Regions from separate parts of the Fictibacillus sp. B-59209 genome, predicted to be linked through region 1. Evidence: predicted binding sites of a transcription regulator. Region 1 holds the regulator's gene; each other region holds the start of a gene.

Region 1 (10,746 bases):
TGATGACATGATTAAGATAATCGCGTGTTCCGGATCCCGTTTCCCTTGAAACCCATTTCTGATTTTGCAGATCATCTATGGTCACTTTGTCCTTGGAGGCAAGGTAGTGGCTTGGGGAAGAAACGATAAAGAGTTCATCACTCATAAACGGATGGACAGAAAGCTCCTTTTCGTTTGTTTGCCCTTCAATCAATCCAACATCCACTTTGTAGTTGCGCACGGATCCAACGATTTCTTCCGTATTTCCAATCAGCACTTGCAGCTGAAGCTCTTTGTATTGATTTTGCAGCTCATAAAGAAGTGAGGGGAGGATATATTCTCCGATTGTAAAACTGGCCCCAATCTTCAGCTCACCCTTAATCGTTGTATGGTGCTCTCCAATCTCCTGCCGGGCTTGTTCGTAAATCGTAAGGATCAGTTTTGCCCGGTCATATAATATCTCACCTGTAGGCGTAATTTGCAGAAACTTGGGTGAGCGGAGAAAAAGCTTGGTTTGAAACTCTTTTTCCAGATTTTTAATATGCAAACTGACACTCGGCTGAGACATCCGAAGAAGTTCTGCTGTTTTTGTAAAATTTTTTACCTCGGCCAGGGTGACGAACGTTTTTAATGCATCATAATACATTTTTTAAAACATCCTTTATTATTAGTAATCTTAATGGCAACGATAATTAATATGTATTTTACTAATGTTTTGTACTGAGGTAAAGTAGAGGATATAAATTTTTTAAGGGTTCTGACTATTTTTAAGATTAAAACCGAGTTAATGGATAGAAATAATTTAGTCTTAACCTAGAGGGAAACTTTTAAAGTAAAAAATGACGGAAAATTATGTATGTGAGGTGTTATCATTGCAACTTCAGGCAACAAACAGTCCATTCGATCAGGAGCAAGCTGAGCTCCTTAACAAGCTGATACCGACGTTAACTGAAGCACAAAAGCTTTGGCTTTCCGGTTACTTAGCGGCTTCTCAGTCACTTGCAGCACCAGTGGGACCAGCTGCTGTTGTAAAGCACGGCTCCATTTTGCCCGTTTCTAAAGAAGTAACCATCCTTTACGGATCTCAAACCGGGAATGCTCAAGGCCTTGCGGATAACAGCAGTAAAGCTCTCAAAGAGAAAGGTTTTGAGGTAACGGTTTCTTCCATGAGTGACTTTAAACCGAATCAGCTAAAGAAACTCAATAACCTGCTGATCATTGTTAGTACACATGGAGAAGGAGATCCGCCGGATAATGCGATTTCTTTCCATGAATTTGTTCATGGCAAAAGAGCTCCAAAACTAGAAGATCTTCGTTTTTCAGTCCTTTCTTTAGGTGACAGTTCCTACGAGTTTTTCTGTCAGACGGGCAAAGATTTTGATAAGGTCCTGGAAGAGCTTGGGGGTAAACGCCTGACACCGCGTGTGGATTGCGATCTCGATTATGATGAGCCGGCAGCAGAATGGCTGTCAAAAGTAATATTAGGTTTAAATGAGGCACAGGGAGAGACTGCAAGTGAAGCTTTTCAAGAGGCTTCAGCAACCCTAGCCGAAGAGGCAACGTATTCCCGGACCAATCCATTTCATGCAGAGGTTCTGGAAAATATTAATTTGAACGGACGCGGCTCGAATAAGGAGACCCGCCATTTAGAACTTTCGCTTGAAGGGTCGAATCTATCTTTTGAACCGGGTGACAGTCTTGGAATCTACCCTGAAAATGATCCGGAACTGGTTGATTTGCTTCTTGAGGAATTACATTGGAATCCTGAAGAAATTGTAACAGTGAACAAGCAGGGAGATGTGGCAGCTCTGAAGCAGGCGCTTATCACCAATTTTGAAATTACAGTTTTAACAAAGCCGCTGCTTCAGCAGGCAGCACAGTTAACTGAAAATGAAAGACTGCATGAACTTTTGTCAGCAGGGCATGAGAGCGAGCTGAAAAGTTATCTTTCAGGCCGTGATCTTCTGGATCTCGTTCATGACTTTGGCCCATGGGCCGTTTCACCACAGGACTTTGTCAACATTTTACGTAAAATGCCAGCTCGTTTGTATTCGATTGCTTCGAGCCTGAATGCCAATCCGGACGAGGTTCATCTAACCATCGGCGCTTTGCGTTATGAATCCTTCGGACGCAGCCGCAGCGGCGTTTGTTCCATTTTATGTGCGGAAAGGCTGGAGCCAGGGCACACACTTCCGGTTTACATCCAGCACAATCAGAATTTTAAACTGCCAGCGAACGGAGAAACACCGATCATTATGGTAGGACCAGGAACAGGAGTAGCGCCATTCCGGGCGTTCATGCAAGAACGTGAGGAAACAGGTGCAGAGGGGAGATCATGGATGTTCTTTGGAGATCAGCATTTTGTCAGTGATTTCCTATACCAGACAGAATGGCAAAAGTGGCTGGAGAATGGTGTTCTGACAAAAATGGATGTGGCGTTTTCCCGCGACACCGAGGAAAAAGTATATGTACAGCATCGTCTGCTTGAACACAGTAAAGAACTCTTCCATTGGTTAGAAGAAGGTGCTGTTTTATATATATGCGGCGATGAGAAAAACATGGCCCATGATGTTCATCAAACACTGATCGGAATCATTGAAAATGAAGGCAGCATGACCTATGAACAAGCGGAAGAGTATGTGGCCCGCATGCAGCAGGAAAAACGTTATCAGCGTGACGTGTATTGACCGGCAACAGAAAGGAGTTTAAAGAGATGTCAAACCCATTATTAAAAGCACCGGAAGGCAAACCGAGTGATGTGGAACGTATAAAAGAAGAGAGTAATTATTTACGGGGTACGCTGAAGGAAGTGATGCTTGACCGGATCAGTGCAGGTATCCCGGATGATGATAACCGCCTCATGAAGCATCATGGCAGCTATTTGCAGGACGACAGAGACCTTCGTACAGAGCGGCAGAAACAAAAGCTTGAACCAGCTTATCAGTTCATGCTCCGCGTAAGATTGCCAGGGGGAGTGGTGACGCCTTCTCAATGGCTGGTTTTGGATCAGCTGGGCAACCAGTATGGTAATGGAACATTAAAATTAACCACACGCCAGACGTTTCAAATGCACGGCATTTTAAAATGGAACATGAAAAGTACCATTCAGGAGATCCATGCATCAATGCTCGATACGATTGCAGCTTGCGGTGATGTAAACCGTAATGTGATGTGCATCTCCAATCCTTATCAATCAGAAGTTCATTCTGATGTGTATGAATGGTCCAAAAAACTCAGTGACTATCTCTTGCCAAGAACGAGAGCGTACCACGAGGTTTGGCTGGATGAGGAAAAAGTAGCAGGCACTCCAGAAACAGAAGAAGTTGAACCGATGTACGGACCGCTTTACTTGCCGCGTAAATTTAAAATCGGCATTGCAGTTCCACCTTCCAATGACATTGATGTCTTTTCACAGGACCTCGGTTTAATCGCCGTAGTAGAAGATGGGAAGCTAATTGGATTTAATGTGTCCATTGGTGGAGGCATGGGAATGTCACATGGAGATAAAGCAACCTATCCGCAGCTGTCAAAAGTGATTGGTTTTTGCATACCGGACCAGATTCTTGAAGTGGCTGAAAAAGTCATTACCATTCAGAGAGATTATGGAAACCGTTCACAGCGTAAGAACGCCCGCTTTAAATATACAGTCGACCGGTTAGGTCTTCAAACCGTTAAAGAAGAGCTGGAAAACCGTTTAGGCTGGAGTCTGGATGAAGCGAAAGACTTTTCTTTTGAAGATAATGGAGACCGGTATGGCTGGGTACAGGGTGTGCAGGAGAATTGGCATTTTACTCTGTTTGTTGAAGGCGGCCGTATCGCGGATCTTGAGAACTACAAGCTGATGACCGGTTTAAGGGAAATCGCAAAGGTCCATACAGGGGAATTCCGTTTGACCGCCAACCAGAACCTTATAATTGCCAATATTACGAGAGAGAAGAAACAAGAGATTACAGAGTTGTTGGAACAGTATGGAATGCTCGACAGCCAAAAAGTTTCTGCGATCCGGCAGAATTCCATGGCTTGTGTGGCCCTTCCTACTTGCGGTCTAGCCATGGCGGAGGCAGAACGCTATCTTCCGGTGCTAATGAACAAGATCGATAACATAGCTGAAGAAAACGGCTTGAGAAACGAAGAGATTACCGTTCGGATGACGGGTTGCCCCAATGGATGTGCCCGCCATGCCCTAGGTGAAATTGGGTTTATCGGTAAAGCGCCAGGAAAATATAACATGTATTTGGGTGCAGCGTTTGACGGCAGCCGATTAAGCAAAATGTATCGTGAAAACATAGGGGAGGAAGAGATTTTAAAAGAATTGAAGATGCTGTTCCCTAGATTTGCGAAAGAACGCGAAGAAGGCGAGCACTTTGGAGACTTTGTGATTCGTGCGGGCATTATAGAAGCAACGACGGACGGTACAAACTTTCATAATTAATATTATCCTTATAACTAAAACAGCGACCCAGCCATGTTTGCGGGGTCGCTTTTTTTTGCTTTTCTTTATTGAAGTGTTCGATATACACCGATTACTTTACCAAGGATGGTCACGTTTTGCAGCAAAATTGGAGATAAAGCGGCGTTTTCCGGCTGCAGGCGAATGTGGTCTTTTTCTTTAAAAAAGCGTTTTACAGTCGCTTCATTTTCTTCTGTCATGGCCACAATGATGTCACCGTTTTCAGCTGTTGGCTGCTGCTTGACGACCACGAGGTCCCTGTCGTAGATGCCAGCTTCTATCATACTGTCTCCTTCTACAGTTAACATAAAAACATTATCGTCTCCTACAACGTGTTCTGGCAATGAAAAATATTCATCAACGTTTTCGATTGCTGTAATCGGTGAACCCGCGGTAACTTTACCGATGATCGGTACATTAACTGATCGCGTTCTGTTTATGATCTGATCTGATTCGAGGCCGAGCACTTCAATGGCCCTGGGTTTGGTAGGATCACGCCTGATCAGCCCCTTTTTCTCAAGCCTGGATAAATGGCCGTGTACGGTTGAGCTTGAAGCCAGTCCAACTGCTTCACCGATTTCCCTGACTGATGGTGGATAGCCTTTCGCGTTTACTTCTTCCTTAATAAAGTCCAGGATATCGATTTGTCTTCTGGATAATTTTGTCATGATTACACCTCATTCACTGAATACTCTTGAAAAAAGTATAGCATGCAGGAACAAGATATACAAACATAAGTTCGAAGAAAACCCTTGTAAAGAACAGGTGTTCCTATTATAATGAAAATTAATAAGAACACATATTCGCAAAGGGGAGATATACGATGAAGGGATTTTCACCGGTATTTATGCTATTATCTATTGTTGCAGCAGGTTTTATTATGTTCGCTTATCAGTCTCACGCAGAAGGATCCAGAGAATATATGGAGATTACCGTTAATAAAGGTGATTCACTTTGGGAGATCGCCGAAGAATATACGAAGGACAAAGGTTCAAATTGGGAATTTGTCAACTGGGTTGAAAAGAATAACGGAATACAGGCAGGAACCATTACCCCAGGACAGAAATTAACGATACCGATCAAGGCAGAAGAAGACAGGTGAGGCACAATTGAGATCGATCATTTATTGCAGAGTAAGCACCGAAAAGGAAGAGCAGACATCCTCTTTATCCCGGCAGGAAGATGAATTGAGACAGCTGGCAGCCAGCCATGGGTTCGGCATTGTCTCTGTCATAAAAGATAGAGAAAGCGGATACAGCCTGGAACGGGTTGGTTTGTTTGAGGTAATCGAGCGGGCCCAAAACGAAGAATTTGATGTTCTTCTTGTAACGGATGATACCCGCTTGGGCAGGGGGAACGCCAAGATCGTTCTTCTTCACGAACTACAGAAGAGGAACATTAAAGTTTATACCTACAGCAGCCAAGGGGAATACCATCTTTCCGAAGCGGAGTCTATGGTGCTTGAAATCGTTGCCGTTGTAGAGGAATATCAGCGCAAGCTACATAACTTAAAGATAAAAAGAGGAATGAGGAAGGCTGTTCAAAAAGGCTATAAACCACAAAAGAATTTAAAGAACATCCATCATGGAGGAAGAGACCGGAAAGTGCTTCCGGTTGATGAAATCATCCGGCTTAGAGGAATGGATCTTACGTTTGCAGAAATTGCCGTTACGCTAAGGGGTTTTGGATATGAAGCATCCAAAGCGACAGTTCACCGCAGGTATAAGGAGTATTTAGAAAGTGCTCCGACTGGAAACTCTACTTAATATTCGTTACGATAGGAATATCGAAGAAAAAGGAGAGGTGTTCCATGCTTACACCAGATAAACTGGAACGGATAAATTTTCTTGCCAAAAAATCTAAACAAGAAGGTTTGTCAACAGAAGAAGCCAAAGAACAAAAGCAATTAAGGGAAGAGTATCTGAAAAACGTCAGAACTTCTTTTCAAAATAGATTGCATTCATTGAAGATCATTGACCCGGAAGGCAATGATGTAACACCGGATAAGCTAAAAGAAAGTAAAAAAAGCCAGAACAATATGAAGCATTAAGGAAAAAGTCCTGATTTCAGTACAAAGAAATCAGGCTTTTTTGTTGTTGCAAAATTCAGAATTTCGTATATACTGTTATATAACAACTGTGAAAGGGGAGAACACCTTGGCCTTTTCAATAACGGATTCTGTGGTCAGACTGTATAGTGAGATCGATCTTAATGAAGGTGAGGCACTCCGGTTATATGCGCGATATGCCGGCAGTGCAAGCAACGGCGGATACTCATTAGGCGTCATCCCAGCTCAGCCGGCAGACGGTGATGATATTCAGGAAATAAGCGGATTGAAATTTTGTATTAAACCGGATGACCGCTGGCTCGTAGATGATATGAAACTGGACTATGACGAAGGGGAAGATATCTTTTATTGTGAGTTCCCTGCGTTAAACTAAATAAAGGAACCTGTATTATAACAAAAAGTTATAAAGTTATAATGCAGGTTTTTTTATTTGTATCAAAGAAAGATTTTATGGGACACTATTGGTGGGCATTGTGCTTGTATAAAATGTCCAATATGTTTATGATGGTATCGAGAAATCTTTTACATATGTAGATGAAGGGATGATTAAATAATGTCTACTGCTTCAATTGACCAATTATCAATCAACACTATCCGTACCTTGGCTATAGATAGCATTGAGAAAGCCAAATCTGGACACCCTGGTATGCCAATGGGTGCTGCACCGATGGCTTACAGTCTTTGGACGAAATTCATGAATCACAACCCGGAAAATCCTGAATGGTTTAACCGTGACCGTTTTGTGTTATCTGCAGGGCATGGCTCCATGCTGCTTTACAGCCTGCTTCACCTTTCAGGCTATGACTTGTCCATGGAAGACTTAAAACAATTCCGCCAATGGGGAAGCAAAACGCCAGGACATCCTGAGTACAAACATACGGCTGGTGTAGATGCTACAACAGGACCGCTTGGACAAGGGATTGCGATGGCTGTAGGTATGGCAATGGCAGAACGCCATCTTGCTGCTACTTACAACAAAGACGGCTTTGAAGTTGTTGACCACCATACGTACTCTATCTGTGGAGACGGAGATTTGATGGAAGGCGTATCAGCTGAAGCTGCATCTTTAGCAGGTCATCTTGGACTCGGAAAACTTGTTGTTCTTTATGATTCAAATGATATCTCTCTTGATGGAGATCTTCATCTTTCGTTTTCTGAGAGTGTAGAAGACCGCTTTAAAGCATATGGATGGCAAGTACTTCGTGTAGAAGACGGAACAAACCTTGAAGAGATCGAAAATGCGATCGCCGAAGCAAAAAAGGATACTTCACATCCGACGTTAATCGAAGTGAAAACAGTAATCGGATACGGTTCTCCTAACAAGTCCGGTAAATCTGCTTCTCATGGTGCTCCTCTTGGATCAGATGAAGTAAAACTGACAAAAGAAGCATACAACTGGGTGTTTGAAGAAGACTTCTTCGTACCTGATGAAGTAAGTGATCACTTTGCTTCATTGAAAGAAGATAGCAAAAAGAAAGAACAGGAATGGAATGAGTTATTTGCACGCTATGAAAAAGAGCACAGTGAAGCTGCAGCTCAATTGAAAACAGCGATCGATAACAAATTACCAGAAAACTTTGATGCGAATCTTCCTGAATTTGATAAAGCTGTTGCGACAAGGGCTTCTTCAGGAAAAGCATTGAATGCTTTTGCAAAAAATATTCCATGGTTGTTTGGAGGATCTGCTGACCTTGCAGGATCAAACAACACGATGCTTACTGGAGAAACAAACTTCAGCCGTGAAAATTACAGCGGCCGCAACATCTGGTTTGGAGTAAGGGAATTTGCGATGGGTGCAGCTGTTAACGGAATGGCGCTTCATGGCGGACTGAAAGTATTCGGTGCAACGTTCTTCGTATTCTCAGACTACTTGCGCCCGGCAATCCGTCTGGCTTCCATCATGAAGCTTCCGGTAACCTATGTGTTTACCCATGACAGTGTAGCAGTTGGTGAAGACGGCCCTACCCATGAGCCGGTAGAACAGCTTGCGTCACTCCGTGCTATGCCTGGGCTTTCTGTCATCCGGCCAGCAGATGCATATGAGTCTGTTGCTGCGTGGAAGCTGGCTCTTGAAAGTGTAGATCAGCCAACTGCACTAGTATTAACAAGACAAAACCTTCCGATTCTAGAAGGGACAAAAGAAAGTGCATATGAGAATGTCAAAAAAGGTGCATATGTTATTTCTGAAGCTGAAGGTACACCTCAAGGGTTGCTGCTCGCTTCTGGTTCTGAAGTCAGCTTGGCGATCGAAGCACAGAAACAATTAAAACAAGAGGGAATCCAAGTTTCTGTTGTTTCTATGCCTTCATGGGATCGTTTTGAAAAGCAATCTGCAGAATACAAAGAGAGCGTTCTTCCTTCATCGGTAAGAACAAGACTCGGTATTGAAATGGCGGCATCTCAAGGCCTTCACAAATATGTTGGTTTGGATGGCGACACAATTGCGATTGACAAATTTGGCGCTTCAGCACCTGGAGAAAAAATCATTGCTGAATACGGCTTTACAGTCGAAAATGTATCCAATAAATTAAAAGCTTTATTGAATAAATAAGCTGTATAAACCCCGGAGAATATTTTCTCCGGGGTTTCTTTTTCGACAAAAGAAGTGGCCTCATGCTACAGCATAAGACAAGTATTTTGTAAAGAATCCATTATACTAATTGTAAAAAAGGGAGAGAGGTGGCGGTTTTGAGAGAGTATTTGATCTATAAGATAAAGGAAGATGTCGCCGAAGAGTATTTTGGGAAAGAAATCAAACTCTTTCAGCTGTTTTTGGAAGAATACAAAACCTTTACTCAGCAAAAAGAAGTATTGATGAAACAAATCCTTTACATCACCTCTCCGCTTCAGCTGAACCCTCTTCAATCGTTTATAAAACAGATGCTGCTCTCATCAAAAGGATTTCAGGCGGAAGTCCACTCTTTCCTTCTGGAGTGTGAAAAAAGCTCTGCGCGGCTCAGTTTTTCAGAACGTTATATGCTTCTTCAAAGCGTAGGCAGTTTTGAGGCGGAAACAGCCATTTTTGAAAACATACGAAAGTATGAACGCTGTTTTTTTGCGATGGATTTTAAGTATTACCGCTATGGTTGGTTGAATCCGTTAAAGGCTAGGTCAGGCTATGGGTCATAAATATTTTGGCGTGTATCTTGTAACTGATTGTCTTTTTATAGTAAACTAGTGCTAGACAACACGAAGGAGGAAGTTTTACTATGTTTTATTATATCCTTGTGGGCATTTTAGCGCTTCTTGCAGGAGTAGCAATTGGATTTTTCATTGCCCGCAAATACATGATGAATTACCTACAAAAGAATCCACCAATCAATGAAAACATGCTGCGTGTGATGATGATGCAAATGGGTCAGAAGCCGTCCCAAAAGAAAATCAATCAGATGATGAAAGCAATGAACAACCAGATGAAGTAAAAAGCCCGTACCAGCAGGCTTTTTTCATCAATTAAGATTAATCAGTTGATCATTCCTTAAGTCATTGGTTAATTTTTCTTATATCACGACAACTACCACTTTTTCTGCGTAAGATTCAGCAGAAAGGGTGGTTTTTTTAATGAACTTAGAAGATTAATGGAGGAGTATTACTAGCAATTGAAAAAGGAAGTTGATTTTTTTTTAGTTAAAGGAAATTAATTCCTTTTATCGAATGGAGTAGATATAGAGCCGAGTTGGCTAGACGTTTAGATTTTACTTTACAGGGAGAAAAGTGAGTTAGTTTAGGATGGAGAAACTCTATGATAAAAATTTATTTGCATTTATACTCTAAAGGCGAAGATCATGGAGATGCTGGATATTACGAATTTCAAACTGTCCCATCGCAGGGAGAATACTTAACTGACAATGAGAATCTGTACAAGGTTGAGATGGTAATTCATGCTCCAGGAAATGATTCAGCTGCAGCTGAAATATTTGGTGTTAAAGTGGATTTAGAGGAAGAGTTGTCGGAGAATATATCTTAGTTACATATTAAAGAAAATGAGGGCAGGTAGAACGACGATCGCAATCGCTCACCGTCTGTCCACTATTCAAGATGCTGATCTGATTCTTGGATTGTGGAAAGAGGAACTCATCAAGAACTGGTGGAAGCACGAGGCTTATATCACAAAATGTATTCCCTTCAGCAAAAAGGAAAGCTCTTCTATGATGCCAGATGATCCTCCCTGAGGAATTTTCCTTCATTTTCATTGAACTAGCGGTCTTAAATCTATAAACTAAAAGTATTACATAAAGAGGAGTAGACT
Region 2 (10,746 bases), on a different contig from region 1:
CGGGAAAAGAAAAGGTGCAAAAAACAGACTGAAATAACAAATGGCCGATAAAATACGCTTTACTTTTGGATTCATGCTGTGTTTCCTCCTGAACTATAGAACAATGAAAAGGACTACTTCTTGTAATTCTACTTAAGAAATATACATCCTTTAAAAATTCACATGTCGATTTGTTTTTTTCCCTTATTATAGGCTATCTTAGATGAGGATACTTCTTTTTTGGCATCCAGACCTTCCCTAGCCATACTTGTAAGGGAAATCATATTGGAGGATAACATGTTTTCAACCCAAAAAGCGATAAAATCTTTCTTTACTTTTTTAACGATCCTTATGCTGGCCGGAATCATATTTGGAGCCCTGGGCGATTCCAGCGCCGATTATTCTGCAGGAGAAAGGCTCATCGCGGCTATTGTAGGTAGCCTGATCGTCCTGTTAATAAACTTTCTTATATACAAGCTATTACTTTTCCTAAAAAAATAGAAGAGCTCTGCGATTTATTTTATCGCAGGCTCTTAAATTTAAAGTGCCAGGCACCACCATTACACGCTTGTGTAATCGCGGTGCCTGGCACTCGCTGTGAAAAGATTTATTTAGCCACTGATTCTTTTTGTTTCAGAATAGCGTCCATGCGCTTCTTATCGCGTTTGATGATCGGAGCAAGATAGCGGCCGGTATGTGATTCAGGTATGCCAGCCAGTTTCTCCGGCGTACCTGCACCGACGAGTGTTCCGCCTTTGTCTCCGCCTTCAGGGCCAAGGTCGATCAAATAGTCACACTGCTTGATGACATCAAGATTGTGTTCAATGACTACAACTGAATCTCCATTATCGACTAAGCGCTGCAGCACCTTTAACAAACGGGAGATATCATCCACATGAAGGCCGGTTGTCGGCTCATCCAGAATGTAGATCGTTTTTCCGGTAGAGCGCTTATGAAGCTGGGATGCCAGTTTCACCCGCTGTGCTTCTCCTCCGGAAAGGGTAGTTGCCGACTGGCCAAGCTTGATATAGCCTAGACCAACATCTAGAATAGTAGCCAGCTTTCGATTGATCTTTGGAATGTTGACAAAGAAATCTACACTTTCCTCAACCGTCATATCTAGAATATCCGCAATGTTCTTCCCTTTATACTTCACTTCAAGCGTTTCACGGTTGTACCGTTTTCCGTGGCATACTTCGCAAGGCACGTACACATCAGGAAGGAAATGCATCTCGATCTTGATGATCCCGTCTCCACGGCATGCTTCACAGCGGCCGCCTTTTACATTAAAGCTGAATCGGCCTTTTTTGTAGCCTCTGACCTTCGCTTCGTTGGTGGAAGCAAAGACCTCCCGGATATCATCAAAAACACCTGTATAGGTAGCCGGATTGGAACGCGGTGTCCTTCCGATCGGCGACTGATCGATGTCAATGACTTTGTCAACATGTTCCAAGCCTTTAATTTCTTTATGAGCTCCTGGTTTATCCTTGGCTTTATGAAGCTTTTGAGCCAATGCTTTATGCAGGATTTCATTAACGAGCGTACTTTTTCCGGAACCGGAAACACCTGTTACCCCTGTAAAAAGTCCAAGAGGAATCTTTACCTTTACATTTTTCAGGTTGTTTTCGGAAGCTCCGATGACTTCAATGTTTCGGCCGTCCGGCTTTCTTCTCGCCTTTGGAAGCGGGATGAACTTTTTACCGGAAAGATACTGCCCGGTAAGAGAGTTCGGATCATCCATGATTTCATTCGGAGAGCCTTGGGCAGTAATGACGCCTCCATGAGCTCCAGCACCAGGGCCGATATCAATAATATAATCAGCGGCCAGCATCGTGTCCTCATCGTGTTCAACGACGATCAGTGTATTACCAAGGCTGCGCATCTCTTCAAGCGTGCGGATCAGCCGGTCGTTGTCCCGCTGATGAAGTCCGATAGAAGGCTCGTCCAAGATATACAGAACACCCATCAGCCTTGAACCGACCTGTGTTGCCAGACGGATACGCTGGGCTTCTCCTCCAGATAACGTTCCAGCTGCACGGTTTAGTGACAAATAATCCAGGCCGACGTTAACCAGGAACCCGATCCGGTCAACGATCTCACGTAAAATCAAGCGTGCGATCGCCTGCTCTTTTTCCGTCAGATCAAGATTTTCAAAGAATTCTTTCGCTTCTGTCACGGATAGAGCCGTGGCTTCACCGATATGCTGGCCGTTAATGAGAACAGCCAGCGATTCTTTTTTCAGACGGTAGCCTTTGCAGGCAGGGCAGGCTTTCTGGCCCATATACCCTTCCATCTGTTCCCGGATGTAATCAGAACCTGTTTCTTTATAGCGGCGTTCAACATTAGCCAGCACGCCTTCAAAATAAATATCATTCGTTTTAATTTGTCCAAAATCATTTTTATAACGGAAACGGATTCTCTCCGTGTCACTGCCATAAAGTACTTTATCCAGCTGCTCTTTAGGCAGGTCTTTAACAGGAGTGTCCATATCGATTCCAAAATGAGTGCAAACACTTTTCAGGAGCTGCGGGTAGTATTGGGAGCTCACAGGTGTCCATGGGGCAATCGCGTTCTCATTTAAGGACAGGCTCCAATCAGGGATGACGAGCTCCGGATCCACTTCAAGCTTCATTCCAAGGCCGTCACATGAAGGACATGCCCCGAATGGGCTGTTAAAAGAAAACAGTCGCGGTTCGAGCTCACCAATTGAAAATCCGCAATACGGGCAGGCATGATTTTGGGAGAATAACAGTTCTTCTTCTCCCATGACATCGACCGTAACCGTCCCACTGGAGAGGTTCAGCGCCGTTTCGAGGGAATCAGCGAGACGGGTGGCGATCCCTTCTTTTACGACAATACGGTCGATGACCACATCAATCGAATGCTTTTTATTCTTTTCGAGCTTGATTTCATCACCGATGTCGCGCAGTTCACCATCCACTCTGACACGAACATAGCCTTGCTTTTTAATGTCTTCAAGCACTTTAACGTGTTCACCTTTGCGTCCGGAAACCACAGGTGAAAGAATCTGCAGCTTGGTACGTTCCGGATACTCGAGTATGCGGTCGACCATCTGCTCGATCGTCTGGGATGTAATCTCTATTCCGTGATTCGGGCAGACCGGACGACCGATTCGGGCAAAGAGAAGCCGAAGGTAGTCATAAATCTCTGTAACGGTCCCTACAGTCGAACGCGGGTTGCGGCTCGTCGTTTTCTGGTCGATCGAGATCGCAGGAGAAAGGCCTTCAATCGAGTCGACATCCGGCTTATCCATTTGGCCAAGAAATTGGCGCGCATAAGCAGACAAAGACTCAACATAGCGCCTTTGCCCTTCTGCATAAATGGTATCAAAAGCAAGTGAGGACTTGCCTGATCCTGATAGACCGGTCAATACGACCAGTTTATCCCTTGGAATGGTAATATCTATATTCTTTAAATTATGGGCGCGTGCACCCTTTACAATAATGTTTTGGTTTGTAGACAACTACAATCACCTTACCCTTCAGCCTTAAGCTCAAGAATCATATCACGAAGCTCTGCGGCGCGCTCAAACTGCAGATTTCTTGCTGCATCTTTCATTTCAACTTCGAGGCGTTCAACAAATGCTTCGCGGTCTTTCTTGCTCATTTTTTGTTTTGGTGCTTTAGATGTATACTCCTCGGCTTCCTCAGCTGCTTGAGTGGCACTTATGACATCGTGCACTGCTTTTTTAATCGTTTGCGGCGTGATCCCGTGCTCCTCGTTATACTGCATCTGAACATTCCGGCGCCTCTGTGTTTCTCCGATGGCAATCTCCATGGATTTCGTAATACGGTCGGCATACATGATGACGTGGCCATTGCTGTTACGCGCTGCACGGCCCATCGTCTGGATGAGAGACCTTTCTGAACGAAGGAACCCTTCCTTATCGGCATCCAGGATCGTAACCAAAGATACCTCAGGAATGTCCAAACCTTCCCGCAGGAGATTGATCCCGACCAGCACGTCAAACACACCGAGCCTGAGATCTCTTATGATCTGAATCCGCTCCAGCGTTTTGATCTCGGAATGGAGGTATCTTACCTTTATACCCATTTCCTGCAGATAATCTGTCAGATCCTCGGACATTTTTTTCGTGAGCGTTGTTACGAGCACCCGTTCTTTCTTCGCCACACGATCATTGATTTCCCCGAGAAGGTCATCAATCTGCCCTTTGCTTTTCCTCACTTCGATGGTCGGATCAAGCAATCCTGTCGGGCGGATGATCTGCTGGATCGGTTCAGGGGCATGCTCCGCTTCATAAGGTCCTGGGGTTGCGGAAACGTATATATGCTGAAACTTATCTTTTCCTTCAAATTCATCAAACGTGAGCGGACGGTTGTCCTTGGCTGACGGCAGACGGAAGCCGTGCTCCACCAGTACATTCTTTCTTGCCTGGTCTCCGTTATACATTCCACGAATCTGCGGCAATGTAACATGGGACTCATCAATGACGATCATTGAATCATCAGGAAAATAATCAAGGAGAGTATACGGTGTAGATCCAATCGGGCGAAGCGTAAGATGCAGGGAATAGTTTTCAATTCCTGAGCAGAAGCCCATCTCGCTCATCATTTCAATATCGTAGCGCGTACGCTGTTCAAGGCGCTGGGCTTCAAGCAGCTTCCCTGCGTCATTCAGCTCCTTCAGCCTCTCCTCCAGCTCTGCTTCGATCCGCTGAATGGCTAATTTCATTTTTTCTTCACGTGTTACGAAGTGGGATGCCGGGAAAATGGCAACATGGTTCCGTTCGCCGACAATTTCTCCAGTGAGGGCGTCCACCTCGGTAATCCGGTCGATCTCATCACCAAAGAACTCTACTCTGAGGCAGCGTTCATCACGTGAAGCCGGGAAGATCTCCACAACATCTCCACGCACGCGGAAAGTACCGCGTGTGAAATTGATATCATTTCGGTTGTACTGGATATCTACCAAATCACGCAGAAGCTGGTCCCTGTCTCTTTCCATGCCTGTACGCAAGGAAATAACCAGGCTTTTGTACTCTTCCGGTGAACCCAGGCCATAGATGCAGGAAACACTGGAAACGATGATAACGTCCTTCCGTTCAAATAACGAAGAGGTGGCACTGTGTCTGAGTTTATCAATTTCGTCGTTGATGCTCGCATCTTTTTCAATGAACGTATCGGACTGCGGGATATATGCTTCCGGCTGATAGTAATCGTAGTAGCTCACAAAGTATTCAACCGCGTTATTCGGAAAGAATTCTTTGAACTCACTGTACAGCTGTCCAGCCAATGTTTTGTTATGGGCGATAACCAGCGTTGGTTTATTCACCTCTTTTATGACATTTGAAACCGTAAATGTCTTACCTGTACCTGTGGCGCCAAGCAGTGTCATTTTTTGCTTCTTCTCTTTGATTCCCTGAACCAGCTTGCGGATCGCTTTAGGCTGGTCTCCCTGCGGTTCGTAAGAAGAAACGAGCTGAAAAGGCTCACTCATTTCACAACCTCCGTTCCTAAATTTTGCTAATAAGATTATAACACAGCTGACCTGTGAAACTCTAATTTTTACGAACAAATATTCGTGCGTTAAATGCTGGAAAAGACATTTAAGTCTGTAAAATGTCTTTTCTTTACTTCTTCTTTTGGTGTACACTTTGAATGTTGCACAGAACGTCAAAAGGAGAATGCATCATGGATTTGCTCTATATTTTCCTGGGTCTTGCTGTTGGGATTATTTCTGGGTTTTTCGGACTTGGGGGAGGCTTTATTTTAACCCCTGTTTTAATATTGTTTGGCTATGAGCCGGTTACCGCGATCGCGACCAGTCTCATGTATTCGATCGGGACGAGTGTTTCAGGGGTATTTGCTCATCTTCGCATGAAGAATATCTATTGGAAAACAGCCATCACCCTTGGCTTGTCAGGAGTACTTGCCACACAGGCTGCACACCCTGTTGTCATGTGGCTTAGCGAAAAGCATTGGGATAAAATTGTAATACCGGCCTTATATATCATACTGATGGGATACTTTGCTGTTCAGCTGCTCAGGAAAAAGAAAAATACAACTGTTGCTGAGATGCCGGCGGAAAATGCCTTTTCAATGACGAAAGCGCTGATGATTGGGTTTACTGGCGGATTTCTTTCGACCACCCTTGGAGTCGGCGGCGGCTTTGTCATGGTTCCACTGATGATTTCCGTATTAAAACTTGAACCAAGAAAAGCAGTTGGGACAAGCCTTGTCAGTGTTTTTGCCATTGTTTCAGCAGGGTTCCTGACCTATGCACAATCGATCACGCTGAACTATCACATCGGCATCTTTTTAATCATCGGCGCATTGATCGGCGCTCAGCTGGGGGCCAGACTAACCTCGCTCTATCAAAATCATCAAATGGAAACGTATCTCGGCGGAATCTATGCCGCAACAATCGTATCCGTCTTTCTGCAGCTTTTACACTTCGGCCATATCGGCCTCGGCGTTGTTTCGGTCTATATTATCATACTGCTCCTTGTTTTTTTAAAGGATTCAGCTCGCTACTGGCGAAAAAAAGCGTCCGCCCCTTCTTGAGGCGAACGCTTTTATTTCATTTTACGCGCTTGTTTTTTATGGATGTTTAAACCGAGCCAATATCCGGCCAATACAGAACATAGTGCTGTTGCCTGAAGATACAGCGGCTGATTCAGGCCATCGAACGCAAACAGCAAAATTAGCAATGTAATCATGACAGGCAGATACTTTGAAAAGAGCACCCGGTTAAAAAGAAGCTGTAAAACAATCGGCAAAAGCGCTGCCAGTAAAACCTCAACCATACGTGCATACCCCTATCTGTTCAAATACTTCCTCATTCACTATACCACATCATTTAAAGCATAAAAAAACCAAAACCGTTATGGCTCTGGCTTAAAAAAGGGGGGTGAGTTGCTTCAAAATGCTTTTACCCTTCGCAGAACAAAATCAAACCTAAACCCTTTAAATTTTTTTGAAATAGGTTTTAAAGTATAACCATTGCGGGAATTAACAGAATATTCCCTTAAATTATTATTCTAAAACTGAGGAGGTCTGCCTATGAATACTCGCAGGGTTATTGGCATTTACCCATCAGAGAAAAAAGTATTAAACAAGCTGAAACTATTAAAAAAAGACGGAATGGACACGAAGCATATGATGATTGTAGGACCTTACGAAACAAGCAAGCTTCCGCCCTCTGAAAAAAACACCCACCAAAAACTGGTCAAGATTGGTGTATCTGAAAGCGAGGCCAAGTTATACTCGGCTGTCCTTGATCAAGGACAGTACATTTTACTGAACACTGTGATCCAGCAGGAATATCTGGCGTAGAAAAAAAAGCATAATGCCTCAACTCCTTCATAGATTGATATGAAGAGGGGGCACATAAGAAATGAATGAATCCGATCAGGTTAAAGCACTGAACCAACTGCTTGAAATCATCCATTATAAAGGCAATAAGAGAAGGCTGCCGTTTTTGCTTATGCAGCAAAAGAAGCGGAAACTGCCATACAAAACCCTGCGTCCTTGACGCAGGGTTTTATCATGTGATCAGTTCAATACCGTTAAAATATCCTTGGGATGGAAAACCATAAAATCCGGTTTTTCCTTTTCTGCAGCTTCCCTTGCGTCATAGCCCCAGCCTACCCAGATGATTTTAATGCCGCTTTTTCTGCAGGCGGCAATATCTCTGGCTTCATCACCGACATAGATCACTTCTTCCTTGGCCATTCCGTTCTTTTTAAGATAGCTTTTAATATGGCGATCCTTACCAAAAAGCCGGGTGGAGCAAATGATCTCTTCCATATGGTGGAGGCGGTTTCGGGATAGAAAGGCTTCAACATTCTTTTTTGAATTGGAAGATATTATGGCCGACTTGTATCCCCTCCTGTTTACTTCTGATAAAAGTTCAGCCATGCCAGGGACCAGTGTCACATCCCCTAATGCTTGATTATAAAGCTCGTAAAATTCAGCGCTCGATGCAGGTATTTTGTGCATTGGGAAATTCAGATGTTTTATCCTTTCCATCATCGAAAGCTTCCTCAAAAACTCCATCTCTTCAACATCTACTTTCCGAAAACCATGCTTTGCTGCCAGCTGATTAAACACCGATAAGAACACGAGCCTTGAGTCAGCGAGCGTGCCATCAAAATCAAAAATAACAGACTTTATCATAAATAAGGGTTCTCCTTATCGTACGGCTTATTGTGTATTATAGAGGAGAGACATCCTGTTTGTAATTTTTCCCACAAAAAAAGGCAAAATTTAACCGCCGGTTCCCTTTTTCTTCACGGGAATTCGGCGGCTATTTCATCATTTTTTCACTGCACCATTTAATGGCCGTGATTTCAGTACCCAAATTAAGAGTCGATTGAACATTGATGATATCCATTAATTTTTGGACCCCCGGCAAACCGGCTCCCAATCCTCCTGAACTCGTATATCCTGCTTGAAGCGCCATTTTAATGTCTTGAATACCTGGACCTTGATCAATGGCCGATACCCTGATCCCTGCCCGGTTTTCTTCCTCAATCGCTTCGACAATGATTTTACCCTCTCCTGCATAAAGGTAAATGTTTCTGGCAAGCTCGGATATCACGGTTTTGATCCGGACTTGATTAACGGAATTAAAACCGATGATTCTAGCAAGCTCTTTCCCTTCTTGACGGGCAATAGAGATATCCAATTCATTTTTTATTTCAACCGTAACCTGATGATAGTTCATGGTAAGCACCTCTATTCCTGTTTTATTGGTAGTGCTTACTTTCTATGGGCATACGGATTTTGTTTTATGGAATTTCAGTGAACGGCTACTGGATTACTTACCTTTCATACATTTCAACAATTTAAGTATTTTTCCTTTTTATTTCAACAAAATCCTTTCCTTTTGAGGACATCTTACTAGAGCAGACTTACATAAACGCCCGTTATACTAAATTCGACATCACGTTTTTATCTCCTTTAAAGAGCTAAAGGATTCCAACAAATTTCTATCTTATTTTACGTTCCTGATTCCTGAAAAAAACGAAAAAGACCCTGTCCTGGGACAAGGTCTAAAGATCAATGGTTATTTTTTCATAATTTTCATATCCTGGCAGCTGCTCATCTGGGGTTGACTGCCCACCTGCGGAATTGTTGTGATACGGGATAATGGCCGTCCGTTTTCCCGAAGCATCAGGCTAGGCTTTGTTTGACTGTGAACTGGCTGAGTTATCTTCATCTTCTTTACCAAAATCTCCAATCGAAACGACTTTCAGCCCCAAATCACTTAAATTATCATTTAATTTCCCGCGAAGATCTTTATCAAACGTTTCAGGGGCTTCTTCCGTATACTCAAGCAGAACATGAATAGATTTCATTTAATTTCTCCTCCTTTTAAAGGATTTGTTTATGCAACCTATTCCCGATTTTTCTTGTGATAAACAAAAAACACCCAGGCCTGGTGTCAATTTTTGTCAGGAAAGTACGGATTAATATGAATAAATACCTCAGATATATCCGGAAATCTATTTTGTATCTCGTCTCTTAAATCTCTTGCAATATCATGGCCTTCTTTAATGCTCAGATCATAATTGAGCGAAATTCTTAAGTCCAGAATGATGTAGTGGCCATGTGTCCTCGCTCTCATGCGGTCAATCCGCTTCACTTCTTTAAATTCCATGACAACTTTTCGGTACTGCGTAAGCAGCGGTTTTTCAATATTCTTATCCATCAATACATCAACGGATGAACCGAGCAGTTTCAGTGAGATTTTCAGGATAAGGAAAGCGACGATCAGACTGGCCGCAGCATCGCCGTATAAGAGATAAGGCAAGTTGAATTTATCCCCGATAATGGATAGTATGACGCCAAAAAAAGCAGCGAGGGAGGCTACAATGTCAGCTTTGTGGTCAAATGCGATCGCTATTATGGCTTTGCTGTTATATTTTTCACCCAGCTTCATGGAGTTATGGTAAAGCAGGTGCTTTGCAAAATAAGAAAATAGAGCGGCGAACAAGGCAATGTACTCAGGTGCTTTCGGTGTTCCGATTAAGCCCAGGATGCCTTCAATAACAATATATATAGAAACAAGAAATAAAATAATACCTACAAAGCCTTCACTAAGCACTTCAGCTTTACCATGTCCGAATGGATGGTCCTCATCAGGCGGCTTGTTGGAGATTCCTACCACGGCCAGTACAGCAATAGAAGCTACAATGTCTGCAGCGGAGTGGATACCGTCCGCAAAGACCGATTCACTTCCTGCAATCAGCCCGACCGCAACCTTTCCAATGGTTAATATACAGTTGCTGATCAGAGCCAGCCAGGCCACTTTTTTACCTATTCTTTCTCTTTCATGTACAATCTCCATGTTCCCCTCCTAAAATAATGTTTCCCAAAGGAAAAAAAAACCCTAAGCCGAAGGCGGCTCAGGGGAGGTATGTGATTTTGAATTTTGGGTTTTTCATATCCATCATCCTTATAATTTACGGCAAAAGTCCAGTTCATTAATCATACTCTTTTCACAAGAGAAAATCAATGAAACATAAAATTTTGGAAAATAAAACAAAACAGAACATAACTATTGAGTAGACCAAATGCTACAGGAGGAGATTCTTATGAACAACAAAGTGGGAAAGGATGATTTTGTCCAAGGATTTGTTCCCAACCACAATCATGGTTCCGTTGATTATACTTCCATGGCTGGAGACCACGTGCATCAATGCCTTGATGTCACTTCTCCGCCCATTCCAACACAGGACGGAGGCCACATCCATTTTACGGAAGGATATGTAATGTTTGA
Region 3 (10,746 bases), on a different contig from region 1:
ACTGGGTCTTCCTTCCAGCATAGGGATTGCCCCGAATAAATTTCTTGCGAAGATGGCTTCAGATATGAAGAAACCTATGGGGATTACCGTCTTGCGAAAGCGGGAGATCCGGCAGATCCTCTGGCCGATGACCGTAGGTGAAATGCATGGGATCGGAAAGGCCACAGAAGAAAAACTAAAAAAATATAATATTCATACGATCGGTGACCTGGCAAAGGAAGACGCGTACAGTTTAAAACACCGCTTCGGAAAAAATGGAGTGAGGATGTGGGAGCGTGCGAACGGGATCGATGACCGCCCAGTAGACCCGGAGCGCGCCTCAGAATTTCAATCCGTTGGCAACTCGACCACTCTGGCTGAAGACGTGAGTGATGAAACGGAGCTTAAACGCGTCTTTTCAGTTCTGGCTGATTCTGTTGAACGCCGGATGAAAGGGAAGAAAGTCGTCGGTCAAAATCTTCAGATCGTGATCCGGTATGGAGACAGGAAGACGGTTACGAGAAGCAAGACACTGGAGAATCCCTTTCATGATAAGAGTGAAATCCTGAAACATGCCTGGTCCTTGTTTACAAAACACTGGAACGGTGAACCTGTACGGCTGCTCGGCATTACGGCCGCGGATGTTATCCCTAAAGAAAAAGCCTATAAACAGATGGACTTGTTTACTTTTGAACAGGAAAAAAAACGGGATGATGTAAATCGATTGATCAGCGATATTCAAAAAAAGTTTGGTGATCATTCCATTATTCGAGGCAAACTAACAGATGATCCATCATAGCTATAGGTTGTAGACAGCTTTTTATCGAGCCAAAGGCCGGGTGATTATGATTGAAGAAAAGTATCCATCTGCCATACGTGCTTGGATTTTTGTTGCTTTTTATTTTCTTTTTTCTGCTTGCAGCCGTCTATCGGGAGGCTGGCGTAAAGAGACTGGATCAGACGGTGATTGATGCAGTAACGGCATATCAGCCCCACGAGCTGACCCGAGCTTTTATAGTGATCACAAACAGTGCAGCAAGGACCAATGAATTTATAGTGCTTGCCGTGTTCTCTGCTTTTTCTATTTTATGGAGGAGGAGCTGGCTTGAACCGGTAATCCTGGGGATTTGTTTGTTTGTCATCCGTTACGGTAACGCTTTTCTTAAAGGAATCTATGAAAGAAAGAGGCCATCCCTCCATCGCCTAGTTGATATCGGAGGATATAGTTTTCCGAGCGGACACGCCATGATCTCCATCGGTTTTTTTGGACTGTTATTCTACCTGCTTGTGAGACAGGCTAAGCATAGTTGGGTGCGGCATCTTTTAACCGTTGGGGGATGTGTTTATATCGTGCTTGTCGGATTAAGCAGAGTCTATCTTGGTGTGCATTATCCGAGTGATGTGCTGGCAGGATTTCTTGCGGGAGGAAGCTTGCTCCTTTTTTTCATTGTCACTTATCGCCTCATGATTTCTATTTTAAAGCATGAAAGGAATAGCTGATATGGAACTTCATTTTCTGGGAACGGGAGCCGGAATGCCTTCAAAGGAACGGAATGTTTCTTCGGTTGCCCTTAAATTCCTGCAGACGGGAGGAGAAACCTGGCTCTTTGACTGCGGAGAAGCTACACAGCATCAAATCCTGCACACTTCTCTAAAACCGCGTAAGATCAATAAAATTTTCATTACTCATCTGCACGGTGACCATCTATTCGGTCTGCCGGGCCTGCTGGGAAGCCGCTCCTTCCAAAATGGTGAAGAGAGTCCGGTGTCCATATACGGACCAAAGGGAATAAAGGCCTTCATCGACACTTCTTTGAACATAAGCCAGACGCATCTTACCTATCCGATTCAAGTGATAGAAATAGATGAAGGGCTGATCTGTGAAGAGGAAGGCCGCCGGGTATATGCCAAGAAACTTGAGCACGTGATCCCTTGTTTCGGTTTTCGCGTAGAAGAGCAGGCACAGCCTGGAAAGCTGGAAGCCGGCTTGCTAAAAAAGATGGGCCTGCCGCCCGGTCCTTTATATCAGCAATTGAAAGAAGGAAGGGATATTACTCTGGAGGACGGAACGGTGCTCAAGAGCAGTGAATTTGTTTCCCCTCCTGTTCCTGGCCGGATTGTCGCTATCCTTGGCGATACGAAATACTGCGAGAATGCGGTGGAGCTGGGAAGAGATGCTGAGGTACTTATTCATGAGGCTACTGTTCTTCACGAACTGGCTGAAAAGGCAGCGGAATTCGGCCATTCTTCAGCCAGATTGGCTGCTGTTACCGCCAGACGGGCAAATGCAGCTGCCTTGATCTTGAACCATATCAGTTCCAGATATCATAAAGAGGAGAAGACTCTTCTTTTAAAAGAAGCACGGGAAGTCTTTCCGAATACGCAGATTGCCGATGACTTCAGCGTCTTTCCAATTGAAAAACTCAGCAAAAAATGAGCGGGCAGCCCGCTCATTTTTTTTTTAACTTATTATACATTTCAAGGATTAAGCTTTTTTGTTCAGTAATTTCTCCATTTCTAACAGCCAACGCCACATCGGGTACATCAGTGATGATGGCATCCACCCGCCAATTCATTAAATAATGCATCCATTTTTCTTGATTGACGGTATAAGGCCTGACCCGTATTCCATGCTCATGAAGGCTTTGCAGGATCACGGGATGAAGGCTCTTAAATTGAGGATGCACACTCAGCGAACCCATGCTTCTTGCATAGTTCCATGGCTCGTAGATGGCCGAAGAGTAGAGGGGAGCAATGTCAATGTAAGAGTCCATGCTCCTTAATTGCACAAGGCTGTAATGGTTAAAAGATGAATAGATCGTTTTTTCTTTCATTCCATAAGCATTTACGAGATCGTATACTTTTTTCTCTAAATCTTCATACATCACTTTGTTATTCTTCAACTCTATATTGAGAAGCAGCGGCTTGGTACAGATCCATTGCAGAAACTCTTCTAGTGTGAGGATCCGTTCATTTTGAAAGGTTGGAGAAAACCAGCTTCCCGCGTCCAGCTGTTTAATTTCAGCGAGCGTGAAATTTTTTACATATCCTTTTCCGTTGGTTGTCCGTTTGACCGTATCATCGTGAATGATGACAGGAACACCATCGCTTGTTAAATGGACATCAATTTCAAGTCCGTCTGCGCCCATTTCATAAGCCCGAGTGTAGGAGGCCATTGTGTTTTCGGGGCATACCTTGCTTGCGCCCCGGTGTCCAAAGATTTTTGTCATAGCGGGAAAAACTCCTTTCCTCTTTATATTTTACCTTAACATAAGCAGGTCAAACGTTCTAAATCCAAGAAAAAAACAAGCCCATTTCCTTTCAGGGGCTTGTTTAGGTGGCTCGCGCCGATGTGCGTTCGATGCTCACATCATTTTTTACGATCCATTTTATAAAATCTTTTTCCTTTTTTGTCAGTGGCCGTGTAAGAAACTGCTCAAACTCTTTAAACAACAGATTGTACCGCTTGAATTCTTCTTGATCAAGCATCTTATACCTCCCGTTGCTGCTCTATAGTCGTTTTATTATAAAATTAAATAACAGAATTGTCAAACTATTCCTTTGGCAGAGGGCGGGGTGTACATGCTCCCGAGCTCTTCAGAGCGCTGTGCGGCACGCTTGACGCATGATTCAATCGCTTCTTTTACTTTAAAATGGTCCAGCATTTGAATTCCGGCTTCGGTGGTTCCACCCGGACTGGTTACCTTTTGCCGAAGCAGCCGGGGATGTTCGCCGCTCATTTTCAGCATATGGGCAGCACCCAACAGGGTCTGCGCGATCAAATCCCTTGCCTCAGTTTCACTGAGATTGAGCGAGGAGGCTGCCTGCTGCATCGCTTCAACTAAATAATAAACATAAGCGGGGCCGCTTCCAGCCAACCCGGTTACTGCATGCAGGCTTTCTTCTTTCAAGCAGGTGGTCGTTCCGATGCAATTAAAAAGCTCTTCGGCCTGTTTTACATGTTGCTCTTCAGCATACTTTCCAGCGGCGAGGCCGGTTGCAGAATAACCGATCGCAGCAGATGTGTTCGGCATCGCCCGTATGACAGGGGCATCCGTATGAAGCAGAGTGGAGATGTGATCTGTTGATATCCCGGCAAGTACTGAAATGATAAGGTGCTGTTTATGGATAGCGTCCCTGATCGAGTGCAGGGCGTCTTCAGCATCTTTCGGCTTCATAGCAAGGATGATGATTTCTGCCTCATGCACTGCATCTGCGGCTGAGGCGGAAATTTTTATTTCATACTTCCTTTGCAGTTCAAGAAGCCTTTTTCTGTTCATTCTGTTTGTGGCAATGATCTGTTCAGGTGAGGCCAGCTTGTTGGCGATCAATCCTGAAATCATTGCTTCTGCCATGGCACCTGCTCCGATAAACGCGATTTTTTTATTCACGGCAATCCCTCCAACTTAGGTTAACGTAAAAACGCACTCCTCGATCCTTGGAAAAGGACGGAGGAGTGCGGTCCGCGGTACCACCTTAATTGGCTTGGTAAAAAGCCCAGCTTATCGCCTGTATCGAAGGCATACGATCAGGTTCAATCCCTGATGGCTCGGGGGATAGGTTCATTCATTTCGCACTGCTGGAATCTTTCAGCCGATGGATTCCATTCTCTTTCAGCCGTTTAATGAATTACTGGTCCCTTTCAGCGCCGTGTTCAGCGTTCAGTTATTACAAAACATTATGCAATGAGTCAGTACAGTATGTCAAGTTTATAAAAAAGATAATTTTGAATATTTACTTTTTTTATAGTGCTGATCTTTTGCTATACTGTTTGATATATATATGCATGAGAAGAGGTCAGGTGAAAATGTTGAACCAGAATATTATAACCATCGCGCTTCCGACACCGTTTCCGGTAGGGGATGTCAATGTCTATCTCATACGGGGAGAAAAGCTTACCCTTGTTGACTGCGGACCAAAAACGCCTGAGGCATGGAGCATCTTTCGGGAGAAACTGGCGGAGAACGGGCTGGAAGAAAACGATATTGAACAGGTGGTCTTTACCCATTATCACCCGGACCATGTCGGACTTTATTCATACTTTACGAGCCCGGTGCCTGTTGTGCTCGCAAGTTTAGAAGAAATACCCTATCTCAGCCAGCAGCAAGAATTTTTTGTACATAGAAATCAATTTTATGAGGGGTTTTACAAAAAAATGGGAATGCCGGAAGAAGCCGTCCGGTTTGAACATAGGAAATTAAAGAAGTATCTTGAGTTTTCTGCTGTGGTCCATGCTTCCCCGGCGTTGTATGAAGGAGAAGAAGTGCCAGGGCTGCCAGGGTGGACAATCATGAAAACACCGGGCCATTCTCCAGATCATCTTTCTCTGTTTCATCAAGAGAGCGGTATTATGATCGGAGGGGACTTTTTGCTGCAGCGTATTTCTTCCAACGCACTCATCGAGCCTCCCCCTCTCACGAAAAGAGACCGGCCTAAACCGCTGCTGCAATACCGGGATTCACTAAAGACAGCAGCCGAACTCCCTATAACCGTCATCCTGCCGGGGCATGGACTTCCGATCTCCAACAGTTCTGAGTTGATCGAAGAAAGGCTTGCACAGCAGAACAACCGGGCGGATGTCCTATGGGAGATGCTCGCCGGATATAAGACGGCTTATGAATTAAGCAAGCTTTTATTCCCGAGGATCTATCAAAAGGAACCTGGGCTTACTCTCTCCGAAACCGTGGGGCATCTTGATCTGCTTGAAGAGGAGGGAAGGATTCAAACGGAGGACATAAAGGGTATTATTTACTACAAGCGGGCAGAAGGAGCGTAAGATATGAAGAATTTAAAAGGAAAAACGGTGGTTATCACAGGGGCTTCCGGAGGGCTTGGAGCCCGGATCGCGTTTGATGCGGCAAGCCTTGGTGCTAAGCCGGTGCTGATCGCCAGAAGTCTGGACAAACTAGTGAACGTAAAAAAAGATCTAAAAGAACATTTTGAGGTGGAAGCGCTGATCTATTCGCTGGACGTTAGCAACGCAGAAGAGGTGAAAGCGGTTTTCGCAGAGATCACTCGTACGGTTTCTGTCGATGTTCTGATCAACAACGCTGGATTTGGAATATTCGACTACTTCATTGATGCGGACCTAAATGATCTTTCCTGCATGCTTCAGACCAACGTGGTCGGCCTGATGGCTTGTACACAGGCAGTGCTGCCGCAAATGCTGGAACGGCGTTCTGGCCATATTATCAATATTGCGTCACAGGCAGGAAAGATATCCACTCCGAAGTCGACCGGATATGCCGCTTCTAAACACGCTGTTCTTGGCTTCTCAAACGGATTGCGGATGGAGCTCGCAAACAGTGGAATATGGGTAACAGCCGTCAACCCGGGGCCGATTGAAACGAACTTTTTTTCCATCGCAGACAAATCGGGTTCCTATGAGAAAAACATCAAGAAGTGGATGCTGTCCCCGGAGTATGTTTCTAGAAAAATCATTTCGGCGATCGGCCGTCCTGTCCGTGAGATCAATCTGCCTCTTTGGATGAATGCAGGCAGTACGCTTTATCAGCTTTTTCCCCGGCTTATAGAAAAGCTTGGCGGAAATGCATTCAAACAAAAATAGACAATAATAATATTATGTAAACAAAAAGATGCGCTAATATACGCATCTTTTTTCTTTTCCTAAACCTTCACCAAAAGGAAGAAAGTCTTAATTTGATAGGTCTAAAGAACCTATTGTGGTTTGTCTGGGGAGAGAACGGGTATAAGTAACTTACACGTTATAGACCGCAACAACAGAAAGAGGGGTAGCAGTTATGAATAAAAAAGTTTTATTTATATCAGACCATGGAGACCCGCTGGCAAAACTGGGCGGAAAGCAAGCTGGAGGACAGAATAATTATGTGTACCATTTGGCGCTTGCCATGGAAAATAGGGGATGGGATGTTGATGTCATAACCCACTGGTGTGATAAAGATGCTCCGCAGATGGAGGCGTTTGGAAAACGCTCTAGAGTTATCCGTATCCAAGCCGGTATCAAAGGCTTTGTATCCAAAAATGAAATGTTTCAAATACTGCCCGCCTTTTTTAAAGAAATCGAGGAACTTGTTCCTGTTGAACAATATGATATAATTCATACTCATTACTGGCTGTCAGGAATATTAGGCCGCCAGCTTCGCAGAAAGTACAATATACCGTTTGTCCATACTTCACATTCCCTTGGAGCAGCTAAAGAACGGGCCACAGGAGAAAGGGATGAGCGCAGGTTCCAGTATGAACGAACCATTCTCCGTTCCGCTAACCGCGTGATCGCCACGACCAACAGCGAGAAGAGCCTGATCCATGACTTTACTAAACAGCCTGCACCTGTTGATGTCATTCCGATCGGTGTATCTCCAACTTTTTATCCTTTAAACCAAAAACCCGCAATAAAACAAAAATTGGACGTTCACGGCCCCCTCGTGTTTTATGCCGGCCGTCTGGAAGAAACCAAGGGTGTTGAAACCCTCCTTAAAGCATTCAGATACTTGATTCAATGGGGTGACGTCCCGTCAAACACAAGACTGATTCTTGCTGGAGGACAGAAAGAAGAAATCGGTGATGACCAGCTTCCGATTCAGGAAAAACAGCGTTCTTGGGTGAAAGGAATTGAGCGTTATGTTCAGTTTGTAGGGCCGAAAAGCCAGGAGGAGCTGGCGGAATACTTTAACGCTGCCAACGTTGCTGTCGTGCCTTCCTATTATGAATCGTTCGGAATGGTGGCTGCAGAGGCACAGGCATGCGGATGTCCAGTGATTGCCTCACGTGTCGGAGGGCTTCAAAATGTGGTCGTTGAAGGAGAAACAGGGCTGCTCGTCAACCCAAAAGACGCTCAGGACTTGGCGCTCACCCTGGAAATTATTTTAAACAATAACATCATTGCGCAAAGGCTCGGCAAACAGGCATCCTCTCTTGCAGAACGCGATTACCGCTGGCCGAATGTGGCAGCGAGGGTAGAGCAGGTGTACGAGGAGGTTCTGTCAGGTGAAACGAGAAAACGTTACACATCTTTTAGCTACTGATCTAGACGGAACCTTGGTGGGAGAGAAGGAACTGACTTCTTTGCTGTTTGATTATTATAAAGAACGTCCCTACAATGTGCAGCTCGTTTATGTTACAGGAAGACACTATGCTTCTACCATGGAGCTGATCAAAGAGGAAGAGCTTCCGATGCCTTCCATTCTCATATCGGATGTTGGTACGGAAATGTATGACTTGAATGATCCAGAGCTTCATGAGCGCTGGAAAAAAACATTGGAAGAAAAGTGGAATCCCGCTGAAATTTCTCGCATCGTTCAATCCTGCAGCGGCTTAACGCCTCAATCGATTCCATCCGTGCATCGGCTTTCCTATTTTGCAGAAAGCGATGAGGCGGTTGAGGAAGTGAAACAAAAGCTGAGCGGCAGTTCGGTGCCGCACAAGCTGATTTTCAGTTCCGGAAGAGATGTAGACATTCTTCCGCCGAATGCAGGGAAGGGAGAGGCGCTATCCTTTCTGCTTCGGGAAAAAGGCTGGGAGAAAGCAAATGTATTAGTTGCCGGCGATTCTGGCAATGACCGTGATATGATTACACTTGGATATCCGGCTGTCGTTGTCGGAAACTGCCAAAAGGAATTAAAACAGCTGCCAGACCACCCTATGATTTTCCGTGCGCAAAAGCATTGTGCAGGCGGAATTCATGAAGCGTGGGAGCATTTCTTTGAAAAAACTCCAGTTAAGAATAGCATATAAAGCAAGCAAACCCCTTATAAGCCTCGCTTATCGGGGGTTTGCTTATTCTTTTGTAATAAAGCTGTATACGACATCTTGAACCGTCAAATAAGGATCTTCTGCCTCTTCGGTTTGAAGTTCTTTTTTTATTCGTTCCTGCAGGAGAGCATAATCCTTTTCAGTATAAGGGATGGCCTCTTTCTCGTAAAAATAATCCAGCAAAGCCTTTTCCAGCCATTTGCGCAGCAGCTGATTTTCCATTCTGCACTTCCTTTCTTCTCCCAACAATGTAGCCTACGAATGCCTGCCGGTCAATGGATTTTTTAAGCCGGAAAGCCCCCTGAAAAAATTTCCATTGAGAAGGGAACATATATTCGGTTAAAATGGGTATACATAATAAATGAGAACGAGCGTTTGCTTTTGGAGGGGTGAAGGAAGTTGATCGATTATTCTATGATTCAAAATCGTTCAATTCTGTGCATGGACATGAAAAGTTTTTATGCCAGCTGTGCGGCTGTGCGCTTAGGGCTGGACCCGCTGACCTGTTACCTTGCTGTAGTAGGGAATACAGAGAGGCAGGGAAGTGTGGTCCTGGCTGCTTCTCCTTGTCTGAAAAGAGATTTTGGAATAAGAACCGGAAGCCGGCTGTTTGAGATTCCGAAAGACAGCCGTATTCACATCGTGGATGCCCAAATGGCTTTTTTTCTACAGCGTTCCATGGAGATCACGCGCCTGCTCAATCGGTTTGTTCCAAAAGAGGCCATTCATACTTACAGTGTGGATGAAAGTTTTATTCAGGCAGACGGGACAGAACGCCTGTGGGGAGGGCCGGTGCAGCTGGCCCAGGCCATCCGGATTGCCATAAAAGAAGAGTTCGGTCTGCCTTGCGCCATCGGAATCGGGCCGAACATGCTGATGTCTAAGCTCTGTCTGGATTTGGATGCGAAGAAGAAAGGCGTGGAAGAATGGACGTATGAGGACATTCCGGAGAAGCTATGGAAACTTTCTCCCTTGAGCAAGATGTGGGGCATCGGTTCCCGTGTGGAACGGACGCTTAATCTGATGGGCATTACAACCGTAGGCGATCTTGCCCATTATCCGCTGGAGCTCTTGGAAAAAAAATTCGGCGTGATGGGAAATCAGCTTTATTATCATGCGTGGGGAGTGGATCTCTCGGAGGTGGGGGCTCCCATCATGCAAGGCCAGATCAGCTATGGAAAAAGCCAGATCCTCCTTCGTGATTATACCGATCCGAAAGAGGTTCAGCATGTTATTTTAGAAATGTGCGAAGAAGTGGCAAGGCGGGCCAGAACAGCGAAAAAAGCAGGAAGAACGGTCAGTCTGGGAATCGGCTACAGCAAAGAAGAATGGGGCGGGGGTTTTTACCGCTCAAAGACCGTAGCTGAACCGACTAACATTACGATGGAGGTCTACCAGGTGTGCCTGGAGCTCTTTCATACCTTTTATGAAGGAAAGACGGTCCGTAAAATCACCATTGCTCTATCCAATGTATGTGAAGATAACGAAACGCAGCTAAGCATCTTTACACTTGAGCATCCTAAAAAGCGAAAGCTTGGATACGTGATGGACGATATCCGCAGGAAATACGGCTCCAATGCTCTTCTCCGGGCCGTTTCCTATACGAGCGGAGGAACGGCTCTGCACCGCAGCACCCTTTTAGGCGGCCATAAAGCGTAAAACCAGAATGGAGGGACTCTAATGATCAAAGACCGCGGAAGCATCAAATGGACGGCAATGATGCTGCCTGAGCACGTAAAGCAGTTAAGGGACTGGGAGCGGGAAGAGGCGTGGCTTGAGAACACTGAGCTTGATGAACAGCAGTTGGAGGAAATGAACCAGCAGATCTTTTTTGCGATGGAAAAGGCAAGGAAAGTAGCCGTCCTTTGCCGTAAACCCCTTGGTGAAAAAGCAATACTGGGCCTCATCCATTACTATGACCCTCATCGCCGTCTGCTCAGAATAATGAATGATGAAGGAAAGAAACAGGATGTTTCTCTCGATGCCATCATAGGGATAGAGATGGATGTTTAAAGACAAATAAAAAAAGGGGCT

Evidence for each region. Region 1 encodes LexA, which represses DNA repair genes until DNA is damaged. Its sites were predicted from a motif close to CGAACATATGTTCG; they were not measured.
Region 2: a site for LexA is predicted at 5,529-5,542, ahead of uvrB (excinuclease ABC subunit UvrB). Genes of this name have one in related genera too.
Region 3: a site for LexA is predicted at 9,037-9,050, ahead of P4361_RS10535 (DNA polymerase thumb domain-containing protein). Genes of this name have one in related genera too.

Annotation. Positions count from the first base shown of each region.
Region 1 is NZ_JARMMC010000018.1:78,713-89,458, reverse strand. It holds gene P4361_RS13330 (LysR family transcriptional regulator) at 1-625, opposite strand, end outside; gene P4361_RS13325 (assimilatory sulfite reductase (NADPH) flavoprotein subunit) at 852-2,666, shown strand; gene cysI (assimilatory sulfite reductase (NADPH) hemoprotein subunit) at 2,693-4,411, shown strand; gene lexA (transcriptional repressor LexA) at 4,477-5,097, opposite strand; gene yneA (cell division suppressor protein YneA) at 5,253-5,531, shown strand; gene P4361_RS13305 (YneB family resolvase-like protein) at 5,539-6,195, shown strand; gene P4361_RS13300 (DUF896 domain-containing protein) at 6,240-6,479, shown strand; gene P4361_RS13295 (iron-sulfur cluster biosynthesis family protein) at 6,586-6,870, shown strand; gene tkt (transketolase) at 7,051-9,048, shown strand; gene sirA (sporulation inhibitor of replication protein SirA) at 9,186-9,626, shown strand; gene P4361_RS13280 (YneF family protein) at 9,707-9,919, shown strand; gene P4361_RS13275 (hypothetical protein) at 10,240-10,464, shown strand; gene P4361_RS13270 (hypothetical protein) at 10,481-10,669, shown strand.
Region 2 is NZ_JARMMC010000007.1:6,246-16,991, reverse strand. It holds gene P4361_RS05020 (hypothetical protein) at 1-75, opposite strand, end outside; gene uvrA (excinuclease ABC subunit UvrA) at 587-3,463, opposite strand; gene uvrB (excinuclease ABC subunit UvrB) at 3,475-5,457, opposite strand; gene P4361_RS05005 (sulfite exporter TauE/SafE family protein) at 5,652-6,524, shown strand; gene P4361_RS05000 (DUF2198 family protein) at 6,536-6,766, opposite strand; gene P4361_RS04995 (hypothetical protein) at 7,023-7,295, shown strand; gene P4361_RS04990 (hypothetical protein) at 7,357-7,494, shown strand; gene P4361_RS04985 (HAD-IA family hydrolase) at 7,515-8,138, opposite strand; gene P4361_RS04980 (anti-sigma regulatory factor) at 8,269-8,688, opposite strand; gene P4361_RS04975 (hypothetical protein) at 9,143-9,322, opposite strand; gene P4361_RS04970 (cation diffusion facilitator family transporter) at 9,409-10,308, opposite strand; gene P4361_RS04965 (YmaF family protein) at 10,562-10,746, shown strand, end outside.
Region 3 is NZ_JARMMC010000014.1:272,189-282,934, forward strand. It holds gene P4361_RS10480 (DNA polymerase IV) at 1-778, shown strand, start outside; gene P4361_RS10485 (phosphatase PAP2 family protein) at 829-1,479, shown strand; gene rnz (ribonuclease Z) at 1,481-2,416, shown strand; gene P4361_RS10495 (glycerophosphodiester phosphodiesterase) at 2,430-3,209, opposite strand; gene P4361_RS10500 (hypothetical protein) at 3,313-3,468, opposite strand; gene proC (pyrroline-5-carboxylate reductase) at 3,528-4,370, opposite strand; T-box leader at 4,421-4,634, opposite strand; gene P4361_RS10510 (MBL fold metallo-hydrolase) at 4,787-5,755, shown strand; gene P4361_RS10515 (SDR family oxidoreductase) at 5,759-6,547, shown strand; gene P4361_RS10520 (glycosyltransferase) at 6,741-7,985, shown strand; gene P4361_RS10525 (HAD-IIB family hydrolase) at 7,948-8,694, shown strand; gene P4361_RS10530 (YqzH family protein) at 8,737-8,934, opposite strand; gene P4361_RS10535 (DNA polymerase thumb domain-containing protein) at 9,112-10,371, shown strand; gene P4361_RS10540 (YolD-like family protein) at 10,393-10,725, shown strand.